Halalkalicoccus sp. CG83: one gene and its partners. The main gene of each other region encodes a partner of the protein of the gene in region 2 in a complex. Links are inferred from orthologs where the notes say so. Each region holds a gene or a part of one and is shown on either strand. Other genes may lie near its edges.

Region 1 (3,425 bases), 590 kb from region 2 along the record:
GCCGCCGAGGCTCTCCGCGAGCGTGAACACCTCGGTCTCGGAGACGAGCGTGCTCGCCTCCTCGAGAGTGCCGTCGAGTTCGAAGCTGAGCATCCCGCCGAAGTCGTCCATCTGTTCGGCCGCGATCTCGTGACCCGGATGCGCCTCCAGGCCCGGGTAGAACACCCGATCCACGCCGGCGTGATCGTCGAGCCACGTCGCGATCCGGCGGGCGTTCTCGCAGTGACGGTCCATCCGAACGGGGAGGGTCTTCGTCCCCCGAAGCGCGAGGAAACAGTCGAACGGGCCCGGCGTCGCGCCGACGGAGTTCTGATAGAAGCCGAAGCGCTCGTCGAGTTCATCGCTATCGGTGATCAACGCGCCCGCGACCAGGTCGGAGTGCCCGCCGATGTACTTCGTCAGCGAGTGACAGACCACGTCCGCGCCGAGTTCGAGCGGACGCTGGAGGTACGGAGAGGCGAAGGTGTTGTCGATCGCACAGAGCACGTCGTGTTCGTGGGCGATTCCCGCCGCACCCTCGACGTCGACGATGCTCATCAGCGGGTTGGTGGGCGTCTCGAGCCACAGCAGTTCGGTCTCCTCGCGCATGGCGGCCTCGATCTCATCGAGATCGGTCATGTCGACGAACGAGAACTCGAGATCGTACTCCTCGTAGACCTGCGTGAAGATGCGGTGGGTGCCGCCGTAAACGTCCTCGCCGGTGACGACGTGATCGCCGGCCGAGAGCAGGTTCAGCACGGTGTTGATCGCACCCATGCCCGAGGAGAACGCGCGGCCGTGTTCGCCGCCCTCGAGGTTCGCGAGATTCTCCTCGAGATCCGTCCGCGTGGGATTGCCGGTTCGGGAGTACTCGTAGCCCCGGTGCTCGCCGGGGCCGTCCTGGACGTACGTCGAGTTGGCGTGGATCGGCGTCATGAGCGCGCCGGTCTCCTCGTCGGGCTCCTGGCCCGCGTGGATCGCACGGGTCTCGATTCGGTGGTCGTCGGAGGTCATGCGTCACTCCGCGTGACGCGGCCGGATTACTCTTGTGTTGGCGGCGACCGCCATCTTCGAACGACGGGGAGGGTCGAGCCGATGGTCTCGAAGGACGGACGATCGAGCCGCCCCGCCGACGGCCGGAGGAGGACCGATGGGGCCGAAACGTGCCTTTTATCACCGTCACCGGGCAAGGGGTCCGTACGACTATGCCGAGCTCCAACGGACCCCTCAACAGCACCCGCAAGAAACTGTCGAACGACCCCCGCAACCGGGGTACCTCCCCGCCACAGCGCGCCGTCGAGCAGTTCGAGGAGGGCCAGCGCGTCCACCTCACCATCGACCCGAGCATCCCGAAGGGCCGGTTCCACCCCCGCTTCAACGGTCACACCGGCACCGTCGTCGGCGAGCAGGGCGCCGCCTACAAGATCGAGATCACCGACGGCGGCAAGCGAAAGACGATCATCGCGAAGCCCGCACACCTGCGCGCCCAGGAATGACGATCTTCAAGGAGGTCTTGGGCGAGGAGCACCTCACCGTCTCGGAGACCAAGGAACTGCTCGCCGACGTCGAGGCCGAACGAGCCGCCGACCCGGACCGGGAGATGCGCTACGAACTCGCCCGGGCGATCGAACACGCGAATCGGTTCGCGGTTCTCGCTCCCGAGGAATCCCGCGCGCTCGCCGAGGAGCTTCGTGACCTCGAGAAGGTCGACGAGGAGACCGCGTACAAGATCACGGATCTCCTGCCGCGCGACCGCGACGAACTCAGAGCGGTGTACGCCCAGCAACGCTACTCGCTCTCGGGCGACGAGCTCGACGACATCCTGAACGTCGTCGCGCAGTACGTCTGAGGCGGCCGACTCTTTAAGTGGACCCTTCGCGTACTGTCGCCATGAGCGACGCCGAGCCACAGGGATCCGCGATCGTCCTCGATTATCTCCCTCACGGTCGCGCTGATGACGATCGGCCGAGCTACCAGAAGCCGCCGATCGCCTTCGCGGTCGACGCCGAGGACTTTCGGCTCTACGAACTGACGCTCGGGGAGGACGCCGACGTCAGGATCGCCGACCGGATCGATCCCGAGAACGAGCCGGAGGGCGTCGACCGGATCGAACGTATCGAACACGACGACCTCTCGAGCGGGGCACGTTCGGAACTCGAGTACGTCGTCGCGGACCTCATCGACGAGGAGGAGGAGCGGTTCGTCTCGTTCTACAACGACGCCCAGCCGATCACGCTCCGACTGCACCAGCTGAACCTGCTCCCGGGAATCGGCAAGAAACTCCGAAACACCATTCTCGACGAGCGAAAGCGAAGGCCGTTCGAGGGCTTCGAGGACCTCGAGGAGCGGGTCTCCGGGCTGCACGACCCCAAGGGCGTACTGGTCGATCGAATCCTCGAGGAGATCCGCGAGGACGAACTGAAGTACCGCCTGTTCGCGACCGGCGAGGAGTGAGCGAGGATCGGTCAGGGAACGAGGGGTTTACGACCGACGGCGGTCTACGGCCGTGAAATGAGAGATCCCGACGGCCTGCTCGCGCGGGCGGGCGTGCGTGGCGATCCCGACGTCGATCAGCACTTCCTGATCGACGACCGCGTGCTCGACCGGCTTCCGGGCTACGCGACCGGGATCGACGCGAACCTCGACCACGTCCTCGAGGTCGGCGCCGGCACCGGTGCCCTCACTGACCGGCTCTGTGGGATCGCCGATCGGGTCACCGCGATCGAGCGCGATCCCGCGCTCGTCCGCTTCCTCCGCGAGGAGTTCGCCGACGAGATCGGCGACGATCGACTGACGGTGATCGAGGGCGACGCTCTCGACGTCGAGCTTCCCGAGTTCTCCGCGTGCGTCTCGAACCTCCCTTACGGCGTCTCCAGCGAGATCGCCTTCCAGCTCCTTCCCCGAAAGCGGCCGCTGGTGCTAATGTTCCAGCTCGAGTTCGCCGAACGGATGGTCGCCGACCCCGATACTCCCGAGTACGGCCGACTCTCCGTCTCGGCACAGCACTACGCCGACTGCGAGATCGTCGAGGAGGTCCCCCGGGAGGCGTTCTCGCCCCCGCCGGCCGTCGAGAGCGCGGTCGTCCGGGCCCGTCCGCGCGACCCGGAATACGAGGTGGGCGACGAGGCGTTCTTCCTGCGGTTCGTGAAGGCGCTGTTCACCCAGCGTCGAAAGACGCTTCGCAACGCGGTACGGAACACGGCCCACATCTCCGGGCTCGACGACCCCGAGTCCGTCGTCGAGGCAGCCGACGAGAAGCTGATGAGTCGGCGGGCGGGCACGCTCGCCCCTGCGGAGTTCGCCGCCCTCGCGGAGCTTGCCAGAGCGCGAGGCGAGCCCGATGAGTGAGCTGACCGCCGGGCTCGAAGCGCTCGCCGAGCAGTACCCGACCGTCCCCGCACGACTCCTGGTCAGTCTGGTGGCGTTCGCCGGGTTCGCGCTGCTCA
Region 2 (3,477 bases):
GCTCCCCTCGCCGTGGGTTCGGAGTTCGGCCCTCGTCACCTCCTGACTCCAGACGGTTCGCTCCTCGCTGACGACGATCACCCCGCTCGCGGTGACGTCCGTCGCCTCGCCGAACGCCTCGACGTCGACGACCGAGAACGTCCGGTTGGTGATCTCCTCGTCGTAGAAGACGGTGTAGTCGCCCACGGTGACGGCCTCGTCGGGCGAGGCGCCGTCGACCGCGGTGAGGTTGAGCGGGACCGCGACGAGACACATGCTCACGAGCGGGAGCATCAACAGCAGGACGGCCGTTCGACGGTAGCTCAGGGTCCCGACGAACTGGCGATCGCTCGCGGCCAGTGCCGCCGTGACGAGCGTGGCGAGCGCGATGACGAGGGCGATACCGAGCGCCCGGTAGAGAACGAACGTCTCGGCCCCCCTCACCCACCAAACCACCCACAGCGAGAGACTCAGACCCACGAGCAGGGATCCGAGCCATAGCCGAAGGGGGTCCGGGCGGGTCCCCCGGCGATGCAGCAGCGCGGCCCCGACGAGCACGCCGAGCAGGAAGCCGAGCGCGTGGCCCTGGACGGCGATGCCGTACCACCACGGCGGGGAGACGCTCGCGGTCGTCTCGACGACGGCGATCGGTTCGTCGAGCGCGGCGGCGACGGTGCGGAGCGCGCTCCTCGCCGCGAGCGCGACCACCACGAGCAGCGGGTAGCGGACGAGCACGAAGCCCGCGAACGCGAAGACGACCCCCGAGAAGCCGATCACCGGCCCCCAGGTGAATAAGCTGGTGAACACGCCGAGGCCCAATACGGACGACGGAAAGAGCACGAACGCGCGGAGTCGGGGGTCGGCGTGCCACGCCCCGTCCTTCGTGCCGGGGTAGTGACCCCAGACGTACTCGGCGAGCGGGGCGAGGATCGCCGCGGAGGTGAGGTTGCCGAGGAGGTGGCCCGGACCCACGTGGGCGAAACTGGCGAACAGCCAGCCTGCCAGGTAGAAGTACGACCACGCGGAGAAGGGGATCGCCAGCGGCTCCGTCCAGCGGACCGCCCCCTCCTGAACGACGAGGTAGACGAACAGTACGAAGCCCAGCGAGAGGATCGATCCCCACGGGACGCCGAGGTAGAACCGCGAACGAAGCCTCTCGAGCCACCTCGTCTCGGGGTCGAGTCGCCGGAGCACGAGGACCGACCCCAGAAGCGCGAGCAGGAGGAGCGTCCGCCAGAGGAGGGTGTACCGCGAGTCGAGCATGTGGTCAGTCGGGGGCCGATCGAATTGAGGGTTGTGTCCCCTCACCTTCGATTTCGAAGTCACGAACGTTATGGATATCGTCGTATAAGGAGTAAATAACAGTCAACGGTTTGACTGCTGCCGCCGTAGGTGGTGAACGCTGGCACGTACCGCCAGCACGGGGATCGTGCCTCTGACACCCGGTTGCCCGCCGGGAACCGCCCCGTTTTCGCGCGTTCGAAAGCTTCAAACACGCCACGAGCGAAGCCCTCGCCATGGAACTACGCGTCATCACTCGCGAGGATCAGGAGCTCTCGATCGAGATCGGGGGCGAGGATCACACGTTCATGAACGTACTGAAGGGAGCGTTGCTGGAGACCGACGGCGTGGTCGCCGCGACCTACGACGTCAATCCCGAGCAGTCGGGCGGCCAGACCGACCCCGTCCTGACGGTCACCACCGAGCAGGGGGTCGACCCGCTCGACGCGATCGGGGAGGCCGCGGCGTCCATCCGCGAAACGACCGACTCCTTCCGCGACGCGTTCGCCGACGCCTCCGCCGCGGCCTGAATCACCTCCGACTCCTCCGGACCGATCCCGCGAACCCGAGACGACGATCGACGCGTCCTCAGAAGCGGATCGGAAGCCCGCGTTCCGCGAGATACTCCTTGCTCTCCTCGATCGAGTACTCGCCGAAGTGGAAGATGGAGGCCGCGAGCGCGGCGTCGGCGCCGGCCTCCTCGAACGCCTCGTGCATGTCTTCGGGTCCGCCACAGCCCGAGGAGGCGATCACTGGCGTCGAAACCGTCTCGCAGACCGCACGCGTGACGGGGATGTCGTAGCCCTCCTTGGTGCCGTCGGTGTCGATCGAGTTGACGAACAGCTCGCCCGCGCCGCGCGATTCGGCCTCCGCGGCCCACTCGATCACGTCGACCCCGGTGCCCTCGCGCCCGCCCTTGACCGTACACTCGAACCAGCAGGACTCGCCGTCGATCTCGGCGTAGTGCTCGCCCCGTTCGTCGAACCGCCGCTTCGAGTCGACGCTGATGACGATACACTGGCTGCCGAACGCGCGCGCTCCCTCGGTGATGAACTCCGGTCGTTCGAGCGCGGCGGTGTTGATCGAGACCTTGTCCGCGCCCGCCCGCAGGGTCTCCTTGATGTCGCCGGTGGTGCGGATGCCGCCTCCCACCGTCAGTGGGATGAACACCTCGTCGGCGACCGCAGAGACCGTATCGAGCATCGTCTCTCTTCCTTCGGCGCTCGCGGTGATGTCGAGGAAGACGAACTCGTCGGCGCCGGCCTCGTTGTACCGCTTCGCCATCTCGACGGGATCGCCGGTGTACTCCAGGTCCTCGAAGTTGACTCCGGTGTAGACCGCCGCCTCGCCGTTCTCGTTCACGTCGACGTCGATACACGGGATGATCCGCTTGGTCAACACCATCTGGCTGATGGTTCACCCCACCGCGCAATCAGCCTTCGGATCCGGCCCGTACGGGCCGCTCCACGCGGCGTCGCCGACCCTCTCCGGTCGACCGCTGGCCCTCCCGACCGCTGAGTTCGTCAAGGGGTGATCAGTCGTCCGTTCCTCCCCCTCGTTCGATCTCCTCATCGGTCGCCGGTCGAGTGATCACGACCTCCCGGCCGGGGCCGTCCTCGTTCCGGTAGACCCACGTCGAGACCGACCCGATCGGAACGCCGTTCCGGTAGGCCGACTCGAGGAGCAGACGGGGCTTCCGTCGAGAGGGAATCTCGTATGGGCGAGTGATACGCTACGGGTGGTAGTCGCCGACTCTCTGGACTCGCTTGGTACACCGGATCAGGAGAACGACCCGGAGATCGGGCCGTTGGCTTCGCTGGAATCCACTCGTCTCCGGGATTTCGATACGTCATGAGGAGCGGGTAATATCATCTAGCTATTATAAGTGCCTGGGCGGGGATCCATGAAACGGGAACACGAAGCCGAACTAATGGCGTGTACCGTTGTCGGCTTCGTCCACGTTCCGCCTCCGGCAAGGGGGACGGAGGGGCGCTCGAACGCGAGTCCCGTTCCTGTACGACGTACCGGGGAGATTGGATGAGCTCTCCCCCGTTCTTTCGACGGCCCTGATAGACGACGGCCTCCTTCCACCACGCGCGCTCGACGCTGGCGGCGGTCATGGCCGGGGGTACGGGGAACGCGTATTTCAACGGGTGGAATCCGATGGGTGCGTTTAAGTCCCGCGCGCGAACAGTACGGGACATGAGCGAACGCGAG
Region 3 (3,613 bases), on a different replicon or contig from region 2:
TCCGACCCCACTGGGTGGCGTGGAGGTCGCGCGCCTCGAAGTGGGGCTGACTCCGCGAGAGCGGGCTACGGAGCCGCCTGAGGTGGCTGAGTACGCCCATGAAGTCGGTCCGGTCGACCAGCTGGCTCACGCCGGAGCGCCCGCCGACCCAGTTGCCCGTCGCGATCGGGTGTTCGAGCCGCTCGGTCAGCACGTCCGAGCGCACCACGGTGTTGACCGAGAGCTGGCGGTTTCGCATGTTCGCGCGCTCGAGCTGGTACTTCACGTCGCGTGCGAGCTTGTTCAGCGCCGTCCGGAACAGATCGGTCATCAGGTCGCCGCTGACCTTCAGACGCTTGTTCGCGTAGTGGTCCTTGTCGTCGGACTCGCGGCGTCCGAGCGCGAGCTCGAAACACGCCTCGGCCATCCGACAGAGGTAGAACGCCTTGTTGATCCGGACGTCCTCGTCGGGGACGCCGTCCTCGTGGAGGTGCGGCAGCAGGTAGCGGTCGATGACGTAGTTCGCGCGCTTGAGCTGGTAGTTCTTGCCCTGGCCCGAGGCGACGCGCTTTCCGAGCGTCTCGATCGCCTCCTCGGTGCTCTGGACGTCCGCCTCCTCCAGGTTCTCGAGCATGAACTTCACGATCTCGGGGTCGTCCGAGACCCGGTGGACGATCTCCTCGTCCGACTCGAGTCCGAGCGCCCGGACCAGCGTGACGAAGTTGATCGAACCCGAGACGCTCGGGAAGCTCACCTCGAGCAGCCCGTCGCGACCGCGCTCACAGAGCACGAGCGCACGGTAGCCCCGGCGCTGGCTGAACGTCTTCGCGACCTGGATCTCGTCGCCGTACTTCGTGTCGTACTCGGCGAGGATCTTGTTGGGCGCGAGGTCCTCCGAGGTCATCAGCACGCGCTCGGAGCCGTTGACGAGGAAGTAGCCGCCGGGATCGGCGGGGTCCTCGCCGATCTCGACGAGCTCCTCGTCGGAGAAGCCCGCGATGTTGCACTTCTCGGAGCCGACCATGATCGGCATTCGCCCCACTTTCGTCTCGGTCGTGTCGACGACCCGTTCCTCCTCCTCCTCGCCGCCCTTGACGATCGACATCTCCATGAAGACCGGGGCGGCGTAGGTGATGTTGCGAAGGCGGGCCTCCTGGGGGTAGAGCAGCTCCTCGCTGCCGTCGGCCTCCCGCACGCGGGGGGTGACGACGCGAACGTCGCCGAGTTCGACGTAGACCGGCTCCTCGCCCTCCTTGTCGCCGATGTCGGTGTCGATGGTCTCCTTCTCGTCGACGACCTGCTGCATGCCGCGGTTCAGGAAGTCGTTGAACGAGCGGAAGTGGTGTTCCGCGAGCCGTTCCTTCGAGAAGTACTCTCGGGAGATCGTGCGTCGGTCGGTTTGGTCCATCAGTCGATCACCAGTCGGTAGACGACCGCTCGATCGGTCGTCCGCGAGTCGCGGACGATCTTCACGACGTCGCCGACGTCGGCCTCGTCGGGCAGCGCCGGATCCGAGCGTTTGATTTTCGGTAGGTCGGTGCGCTTGATGTCGTACTCGTCGAGCACCGACTGCAGTTCCTCCTCGTCCATGAGGGAGTGGTCGGGTACCAGGGTGTGTTCACTTGCGTCCATGATTGGTCGTTGTCGCGCGTGGCTGGCTAACGGGAGAAGCGGCTGTCACGAGATACTACAGGCCAGTACAGGCGAGTCGCATTTAAGCGTTGTTACTCGTGACTCGTACGCGCGATACGGGGGCGTTCACCACACCGCCATCCGTTTGGAAAGCCTTATATCTGCAAGCCCGCAATCGGTGAATGCGACGGCCCGGGTGGTGTAGTGGCCCATCATACGACCCTGTCACGGTCGTGACGCGGGTTCAAATCCCGCCTCGGGCGCTTTCGTGATTCCACATCCACGAGCGACGAGTACGCTCGTCGCGAGTCCGGTCGGAATCACAAAGCGGCTACCAAGGGATTTGAATTACACGACGAGGGAGCGAAGCGACCAAAGTCGTGGTGGTTCAAATCCCGCCTCGGGCGTTCTCTCGAAATCAAACCCGTGAGCGACCAGCTTTGCTGTGTCGCGAACACCCCGATTTCGAGGAACGCAGACGAGGGATTTGAAGCAGGGAGTGTAGCGAACGAAGTGAGCGAAACGACCGGGGTTCAAATCCCGCTCGGGCGCTTCTTCGATTTCACGTCCATGAGCGACGGCTTCGCCGTCGCGAATACGACCGGAATCGGAAAGGGACTCCAGGGAGCTAACTGCGAAACTGAGCGAAGAAAGGTTTAGCGGTTTGAATTCCATTTGAATGCCAGCTGTAGGTCAGAAGAGTGTCTCTATCGACCGGCGAACTTGCTAGAAAATCGGAAAGGCGTGTAGGTGTTACTGAACGATGAACTGACTGGCGGCCTCCTCGACTTCCGCTCGTGAGAGCGGCTGGTCGAACGCTGCGGGAAAGCCGATCTCACCGCCGAGCACGCGCAGGAACGACGCGTGGCGCGCCTCGACGCTGTGGATGCTGAGCGCCGGCGGAATCAGATCCGCGTTCTGAATCGAGGGGGCCGCGCCGGCGTACGCGCTGACGCCGGTGTCCTCGAGCAGCGCTGCGGTGGCGAGGAACTCCGTCGGTTCTTCGACGGCTGCACCGAACTCGAACTCCGGTTCGTCGATCGGCTCGCCCCCGAGCTCTTCGATCGTCGCGCCGAGGACTTCAGCGTGGGTCTCCTCGTGTTCCAGAATCGTCTGCAGATCGCCGTAGACTCGATCCTGAATCGGATCACCGAACGCTCGAATGGGATCCGAGCAGACGAGATCTCGCTCGCTCATGTTCTCGAGCGCCTGGCGGTAGAAGTCGGCCTCGAGGAACTCGAGGAGACGTGCGTAGTTGAGGATATCGACGTCGTCCTCGAACTCGCCTTCAGTGACGAATTCAGTTGGTGGCATCTCTCCACTCATTTCACCGTCACCGTGCTCATCGGCACTTGCTGGCATCGCGCCGAATGCGCCCGCTCCCACCACTGCCGAGGCAGCGAGGAAGCTGCGGCGGCTGGTCAGTTGGTCGTTCATCGTCTCCGTCAACCGATCGAAGTTCGAACCGTTGTCTGTATCCTTCATGATCTTGTGTTGTAAACCCGCGTCTGTATCAAGTGCCGTCACCATAAAGAAACTATTCCAAATTCTCTCCAGCATTAGTATGAGAAATAATATGTTTGCGTCCCGTCAGGAGAGGACTTCTCGTCGACGTTCATGTTCGGTCCCCTCGTTCACCAGTAGGCGTTCCCAGCACCGGAGAAGAGCCAGCAGTTCGAGTAACCTATGAGGAGGACCGGATCCGGGAAGCATCGTTACGTACACTACGTACGAGAAGTACGGCAGTATCGGACTCGACTCGGAAAACCCTGGGCCAGGGTTCTGGGATCCGCTGGGATGGACTACTGCTCTTGGACGATGAGTATCCCTCTCATTCCAGCCACCTCATGTCGAGATACCGGCCATGGATACGGTCCACAACGAGTCCGAAGGAGAGTAGCTCCGCGTTCGTGAATCAGGTAGCGAAACCGGTTTGCGTCCTCCTCGGGCGCGTCTCCGACGTCACGTTCAGAAGCGGCGATTTCGTCGCGAATACGCCGAA
Region 4 (2,890 bases), on a different replicon or contig from region 2:
GCGGGCGAGCGCGCGCTCGACCGAGCCCTGGTTCATCACGAGCGCGTCCTCGATGTTGAACCCCTCGTAGGACATGACCGCGACGACGAAGTTCTGCGCGGCGGGCCGCTCGTCGTAACCGATCTGCTCGGTGGTCTGGGTCTTCACCATCGCCAGCTGGGGGTAGTGCAGCAGGTGCTGGCGGGTGTCGGGCCGGATGCGGTAGTTCGCGCTCGGCAGTCCGAGCGACTGCTTCATCATCCCCGCGCCCATCGTGATCCGGGGCGAGGCGTTGTGCTCGGGGTAGGGGATCATGCCCGAGCCGATACTGAAGATCAGCGACGGGTCGATCTCGAGGTGGGTGTGGTCCTCCGTGAGCTCCTCGCGCTCGACGCCCACGTAGATGTCCTCCTCCTCCTCGGCGTCGATGAACTCGACGTAGCCGTGATCGACGAGGCTCTCGAACTCGATCTCGCCGTCCTTGAGCGACTCGATCGTCTCCTCGGTGATCAGCGGCTCGCCGTCCTCGACGACGAGCAGCGGGCGGCGCGCCCGCCCGGAGTCGGCGTTGATCACGACCTCGCGGGTGCGGTCCTTCACCGAGACGTTGACCATCTCGCTGACCTCGCCGCGGCGTCGCGCCTCTCTGACCTGCTCTGCGAGCTGTTCGGGGTCGGGATGGGTCCCGACCAGACTGCCGTTGACGTATACTTTCGCGTCTCGTGCCTGTGCCATGAGTTAGTCGTCCGCCGGCGTTCGCGTGGTCGAGTCGAGGCCCGGAATGCCCTCGACGCCCATCGACGCCAGTTCTCGTTTGAGTCCCTGTTCGTCCTCGATGTCCTGGGTGAGCTCCATCGACTGGGCGAAGTTCTTCACCAGCCCACAGTTGGGCCCCTCGGGGGTCTCGGAGGGGCCGATCCGACCCCACTGGGTGGCGTGGAGGTCGCGCGCCTCGAAGTGGGGCTGACTCCGCGAGAGCGGGCTACGGAGCCGCCTGAGGTGGCTGAGTACGCCCATGAAGTCGGTCCGGTCGACCAGCTGGCTCACGCCGGAGCGCCCGCCGACCCAGTTGCCCGTCGCGATCGGGTGTTCGAGCCGCTCGGTCAGCACGTCCGAGCGCACCACGGTGTTGACCGAGAGCTGGCGGTTTCGCATGTTCGCGCGCTCGAGCTGGTACTTCACGTCGCGTGCGAGCTTGTTCAGCGCCGTCCGGAACAGATCGGTCATCAGGTCGCCGCTGACCTTCAGACGCTTGTTCGCGTAGTGGTCCTTGTCGTCGGACTCGCGGCGTCCGAGCGCGAGCTCGAAACACGCCTCGGCCATCCGACAGAGGTAGAACGCCTTGTTGATCCGGACGTCCTCGTCGGGGACGCCGTCCTCGTGGAGGTGCGGCAGCAGGTAGCGGTCGATGACGTAGTTCGCGCGCTTGAGCTGGTAGTTCTTGCCCTGGCCCGAGGCGACGCGCTTTCCGAGCGTCTCGATCGCCTCCTCGGTGCTCTGGACGTCCGCCTCCTCCAGGTTCTCGAGCATGAACTTCACGATCTCGGGGTCGTCCGAGACCCGGTGGACGATCTCCTCGTCCGACTCGAGTCCGAGCGCCCGGACCAGCGTGACGAAGTTGATCGAACCCGAGACGCTCGGGAAGCTCACCTCGAGCAGCCCGTCGCGACCGCGCTCACAGAGCACGAGCGCACGGTAGCCCCGGCGCTGGCTGAACGTCTTCGCGACCTGGATCTCGTCGCCGTACTTCGTGTCGTACTCGGCGAGGATCTTGTTGGGCGCGAGGTCCTCCGAGGTCATCAGCACGCGCTCGGAGCCGTTGACGAGGAAGTAGCCGCCGGGATCGGCGGGGTCCTCGCCGATCTCGACGAGCTCCTCGTCGGAGAAGCCCGCGATGTTGCACTTCTCGGAGCCGACCATGATCGGCATTCGCCCCACTTTCGTCTCGGTCGTGTCGACGACCCGTTCCTCCTCCTCCTCGCCGCCCTTGACGATCGACATCTCCATGAAGACCGGGGCGGCGTAGGTGATGTTGCGAAGGCGGGCCTCCTGGGGGTAGAGCAGCTCCTCGCTGCCGTCGGCCTCCCGCACGCGGGGGGTGACGACGCGAACGTCGCCGAGTTCGACGTAGACCGGCTCCTCGCCCTCCTTGTCGCCGATGTCGGTGTCGATGGTCTCCTTCTCGTCGACGACCTGCTGCATGCCGCGGTTCAGGAAGTCGTTGAACGAGCGGAAGTGGTGTTCCGCGAGCCGTTCCTTCGAGAAGTACTCTCGGGAGATCGTGCGTCGGTCGGTTTGGTCCATCAGTCGATCACCAGTCGGTAGACGACCGCTCGATCGGTCGTCCGCGAGTCGCGGACGATCTTCACGACGTCGCCGACGTCGGCCTCGTCGGGCAGCGCCGGATCCGAGCGTTTGATTTTCGGTAGGTCGGTGCGCTTGATGTCGTACTCGTCGAGCACCGACTGCAGTTCCTCCTCGTCCATGAGGGAGTGGTCGGGTACCAGGGTGTGTTCACTTGCGTCCATGATTGGTCGTTGTCGCGCGTGGCTGGCTAACGGGAGAAGCGGCTGTCACGAGATACTACAGGCCAGTACAGGCGAGTCGCATTTAAGCGTTGTTACTCGTGACTCGTACGCGCGATACGGGGGCGTTCACCACACCGCCATCCGTTTGGAAAGCCTTATATCTGCAAGCCCGCAATCGGTGAATGCGACGGCCCGGGTGGTGTAGTGGCCCATCATACGACCCTGTCACGGTCGTGACGCGGGTTCAAATCCCGCCTCGGGCGCTTTCGTGATTCCACATCCACGAGCGACGAGTACGCTCGTCGCGAGTCCGGTCGGAATCACAAAGCGGCTACCAAGGGATTTGAATTACACGACGAGGGAGCGAAGCGACCAAAGTCGTG
Region 5 (2,952 bases), on a different replicon or contig from region 2:
ACAAGGACCACTACGCGAACAAGCGTCTGAAGGTCAGCGGCGACCTGATGACCGATCTGTTCCGGACGGCGCTGAACAAGCTCGCACGCGACGTGAAGTACCAGCTCGAGCGCGCGAACATGCGAAACCGCCAGCTCTCGGTCAACACCGTGGTGCGCTCGGACGTGCTGACCGAGCGGCTCGAACACCCGATCGCGACGGGCAACTGGGTCGGCGGGCGCTCCGGCGTGAGCCAGCTGGTCGACCGGACCGACTTCATGGGCGTACTCAGCCACCTCAGGCGGCTCCGTAGCCCGCTCTCGCGGAGTCAGCCCCACTTCGAGGCGCGCGACCTCCACGCCACCCAGTGGGGTCGGATCGGCCCCTCCGAGACCCCCGAGGGGCCCAACTGTGGGCTGGTGAAGAACTTCGCCCAGTCGATGGAGCTCACCCAGGACATCGAGGACGAACAGGGACTCAAACGAGAACTGGCGTCGATGGGCGTCGAGGGCATTCCGGGCCTCGACTCGACCACGCGAACGCCGGCGGACGACTAACTCATGGCACAGGCACGAGACGCGAAAGTATACGTCAACGGCAGTCTGGTCGGGACCCATCCCGACCCCGAACAGCTCGCAGAGCAGGTCAGAGAGGCGCGACGCCGCGGCGAGGTCAGCGAGATGGTCAACGTCTCGGTGAAGGACCGCACCCGCGAGGTCGTGATCAACGCCGACTCCGGGCGGGCGCGCCGCCCGCTGCTCGTCGTCGAGGACGGCGAGCCGCTGATCACCGAGGAGACGATCGAGTCGCTCAAGGACGGCGAGATCGAGTTCGAGAGCCTCGTCGATCACGGCTACGTCGAGTTCATCGACGCCGAGGAGGAGGAGGACATCTACGTGGGCGTCGAGCGCGAGGAGCTCACGGAGGACCACACCCACCTCGAGATCGACCCGTCGCTGATCTTCAGTATCGGCTCGGGCATGATCCCCTACCCCGAGCACAACGCCTCGCCCCGGATCACGATGGGCGCGGGGATGATGAAGCAGTCGCTCGGACTGCCGAGCGCGAACTACCGCATCCGGCCCGACACCCGCCAGCACCTGCTGCACTACCCCCAGCTGGCGATGGTGAAGACCCAGACCACCGAGCAGATCGGTTACGACGAGCGGCCCGCCGCGCAGAACTTCGTCGTCGCGGTCATGTCCTACGAGGGGTTCAACATCGAGGACGCGCTCGTGATGAACCAGGGCTCGGTCGAGCGCGCGCTCGCCCGCTCGCACTTCTTCCGGACCTACGAGGGCGAGGAACGGCGCTACCCGGGCGGCCAGGAGGACCGCTTCGAGATCCCGCCGGACGACGTCCGCGGCGCGCGCGGCGAGGAGGCGTACACCCACCTCGACGAGGACGGCCTGGTCAACCCCGAGACGGAGGTCGACGAGAGCTCCGTTCTGCTTGGGAAGACCAGTCCGCCACGGTTCCTCGAGGAGCCCGACGACATGGGCGGGCTGAGTCCGCAAAAACGCCGCGAGACCAGCGTGACGATGCGTTCGGGCGAGTCCGGGATCGTCGACACCGTCACCCTGATGGAGGGCGAGGACGGCTCGAAGCTCTCGAAGGTGAAGGTGCGCGACGAGCGCATCCCCGAGCTCGGCGACAAGTTCGCCTCGCGACACGGCCAGAAGGGCGTGCTGGGCCACCTCGCCCCCCAGGAGGACATGCCGTTCACCCAGGAGGGGGTCGTCCCCGACCTCGTCCTGAACCCCCACGCGCTGCCCTCGCGGATGACTGTCGGCCACGTCCTCGAGATGCTCGGCGGCAAGGTCGGATCCCTGGAGGGACGCCGCGTTGACGGGACGGCCTTCACCGGCGAGGACGAGGAGGAACTCCGAAGCTCGCTCGAGGAGCGCGGCTTCGAATCCTCGGGCAAGGAGGTCATGTACTCGGGGATCTCCGGCGAGAAGATCGAGGCCGAGATCTTCGTCGGCACCATCTTCTACCACAAGCTCTACCACATGGTGTCGAACAAGCTGCACGCCCGCTCTCGCGGGCCGGTGCAGGTGCTGACCCGCCAGCCCACCGAGGGACGCGCCCGCGAGGGCGGACTGCGGGTCGGCGAGATGGAGCGCGACACCGTCATCGGCCACGGCGCGGCGATGACGCTCAAGGAACGCCTGCTCGACTCCTCGGATCGCGAGTACCTCGACGTCTGTGGCAACTGCGGGATGACCGCCGTCGAGAACACCCGACAGAACCGCGTCTACTGTCCGAACTGCGGCGAGGAGACCGACATCCACGAGATCGAGATGAGCTACGCGTTCAACCTGCTGCTCGACGAGATGAAGGCGCTCGGGATCGCGCCGCGGCTCGAACTCAAGGACGCGGTCTAATCTACCACTACCCAACCCATGCCACCACAAACCACCCCAAAAGAGATCGATCGGATCACCTTCGGGCTGATGGACCCCGAGGAGTACCGGGACATGAGCGCGACGAAGATCATCACCGCCGACACCTACGACGACGACGGCTTCCCCATCGACATGGGGCTGATGGACCCCCGGCTCGGCGTGATCGACCCCGGCCTCGAGTGCAAGACGTGCGGGAAGCACTCGGGCGCCTGTAACGGCCACTTCGGCAACATCGAGCTCGCCGCACCCGTCATCCACGTCGGCTTCACGAAGCTCATCCGACGCCTGCTCCGCGGGACGTGTCGGGAGTGTTCGCGCCTCTGTCTCACCGAGGAGGAGAAGGAGGAGTTCCGCGAGGACCTCGTCCGTACCCGCGAGCTCTCGGACGACGTCAACGACGTGACGAAGGCGGCGATCCGCCAGGCGCGGAAGAAGGACCGCTGTCCCCACTGCGGGGAGGTCCAGTTCGACATCCAGCACGAGAAGCCCACGACCTACTACGAGGTCCAGCAGGTGCTGACCAGCGAGTACTCCGAGCGAATCGCCCAGGCGATGCAGCCCGATG

The links.
Region 1: V0Z78_RS10795 (region 2) and V0Z78_RS07705 share a complex: the UniProt entries of both Methanocaldococcus jannaschii proteins name them as parts of the RNA polymerase complex. The link is inferred for Halalkalicoccus sp. CG83 from one-to-one orthologs.
Region 3: V0Z78_RS10795 (region 2) and V0Z78_RS14500 share a complex: the UniProt entries of both Methanocaldococcus jannaschii proteins name them as parts of the RNA polymerase complex. The link is inferred for Halalkalicoccus sp. CG83 from one-to-one orthologs.
Region 4: V0Z78_RS10795 (region 2) and V0Z78_RS14505 share a complex: the UniProt entries of both Methanocaldococcus jannaschii proteins name them as parts of the RNA polymerase complex. The link is inferred for Halalkalicoccus sp. CG83 from one-to-one orthologs.
Region 5: V0Z78_RS10795 (region 2) and rpoB share a complex: the UniProt entries of both Methanocaldococcus jannaschii proteins name them as parts of the RNA polymerase complex. The link is inferred for Halalkalicoccus sp. CG83 from one-to-one orthologs.

What each region holds. Positions count from the first base shown.
Region 1 is NZ_JAZDDH010000001.1:1,480,139-1,483,563, reverse strand. What follows is about bases 343-3,149. They hold V0Z78_RS07705 (RNA polymerase Rpb4 family protein), read left to right. Parts: upstream 343-1,471; coding sequence 1,472-1,828; downstream 1,829-3,149. Other genes in these bases: V0Z78_RS07695 (16S ribosomal RNA methyltransferase A), read left to right, coding at 2,491-3,149; V0Z78_RS07700 (DUF655 domain-containing protein), read left to right, coding at 1,870-2,433; V0Z78_RS07710 (50S ribosomal protein L21e), read left to right, coding at 1,185-1,475; V0Z78_RS07715 (cystathionine gamma-synthase), read right to left, coding at 343-993. Also shown: more of V0Z78_RS07715, read right to left, coding at 1-342; more of V0Z78_RS07695, read left to right, coding at 3,150-3,327; V0Z78_RS07690 (mechanosensitive ion channel family protein), read left to right, coding at 3,320-3,425. UniProt on the Methanocaldococcus jannaschii protein: DNA-dependent RNA polymerase (RNAP) catalyzes the transcription of DNA into RNA using the four ribonucleoside triphosphates as substrates. This subunit is less well bound than the others.
Region 2 is NZ_JAZDDH010000001.1:2,073,380-2,076,856, forward strand. What follows is about bases 285-3,143. They hold V0Z78_RS10795 (DNA-directed RNA polymerase subunit L), read left to right. Parts: upstream 285-1,496; coding sequence 1,497-1,790; downstream 1,791-3,143. Other genes in these bases: V0Z78_RS10790 (rhomboid family intramembrane serine protease), read right to left, coding at 285-1,242; hisF (imidazole glycerol phosphate synthase subunit HisF), read right to left, coding at 1,849-2,661. In the rest of the region: more of V0Z78_RS10790, read right to left, coding at 1-284; V0Z78_RS10805 (DUF7550 family protein), read left to right, coding at 3,463-3,477. UniProt on the Methanocaldococcus jannaschii protein: DNA-dependent RNA polymerase (RNAP) catalyzes the transcription of DNA into RNA using the four ribonucleoside triphosphates as substrates.
Region 3 is NZ_JAZDDH010000002.1:185,348-188,960, reverse strand. Bases 1-2,995 are described here. They hold V0Z78_RS14500 (DNA-directed RNA polymerase subunit H), read right to left. Parts: upstream 1,615-2,995; coding sequence 1,387-1,614; downstream 1-1,386. Other genes in these bases: V0Z78_RS14490 (ferritin-like domain-containing protein), read right to left, coding at 2,365-2,925; V0Z78_RS14505 (DNA-directed RNA polymerase subunit B''), read right to left, coding at 1-1,387. UniProt on the Methanocaldococcus jannaschii protein: DNA-dependent RNA polymerase (RNAP) catalyzes the transcription of DNA into RNA using the four ribonucleoside triphosphates as substrates.
Region 4 is NZ_JAZDDH010000002.1:186,967-189,856, reverse strand. It holds V0Z78_RS14505 (DNA-directed RNA polymerase subunit B''), read right to left. Parts: upstream 2,284-2,890; coding sequence 718-2,283; downstream 1-717. Other genes in the region: V0Z78_RS14500 (DNA-directed RNA polymerase subunit H), read right to left, coding at 2,283-2,510; rpoB (DNA-directed RNA polymerase subunit B), read right to left, coding at 1-714. UniProt on the Methanocaldococcus jannaschii protein: DNA-dependent RNA polymerase (RNAP) catalyzes the transcription of DNA into RNA using the four ribonucleoside triphosphates as substrates. The Rpo2 subunit (Rpo2N and Rpo2C in this organism) is implicated in DNA promoter recognition and in nucleotide binding.
Region 5 is NZ_JAZDDH010000002.1:188,604-191,555, forward strand. It holds rpoB (DNA-directed RNA polymerase subunit B), read left to right. Parts: upstream 1-539; coding sequence 540-2,366; downstream 2,367-2,952. Other genes in the region: V0Z78_RS14505 (DNA-directed RNA polymerase subunit B''), read left to right, coding at 1-536; V0Z78_RS14515 (DNA-directed RNA polymerase subunit A'), read left to right, coding at 2,385-2,952. UniProt on the Methanocaldococcus jannaschii protein: DNA-dependent RNA polymerase (RNAP) catalyzes the transcription of DNA into RNA using the four ribonucleoside triphosphates as substrates. The Rpo2 subunit (Rpo2N and Rpo2C in this organism) is implicated in DNA promoter recognition and in nucleotide binding.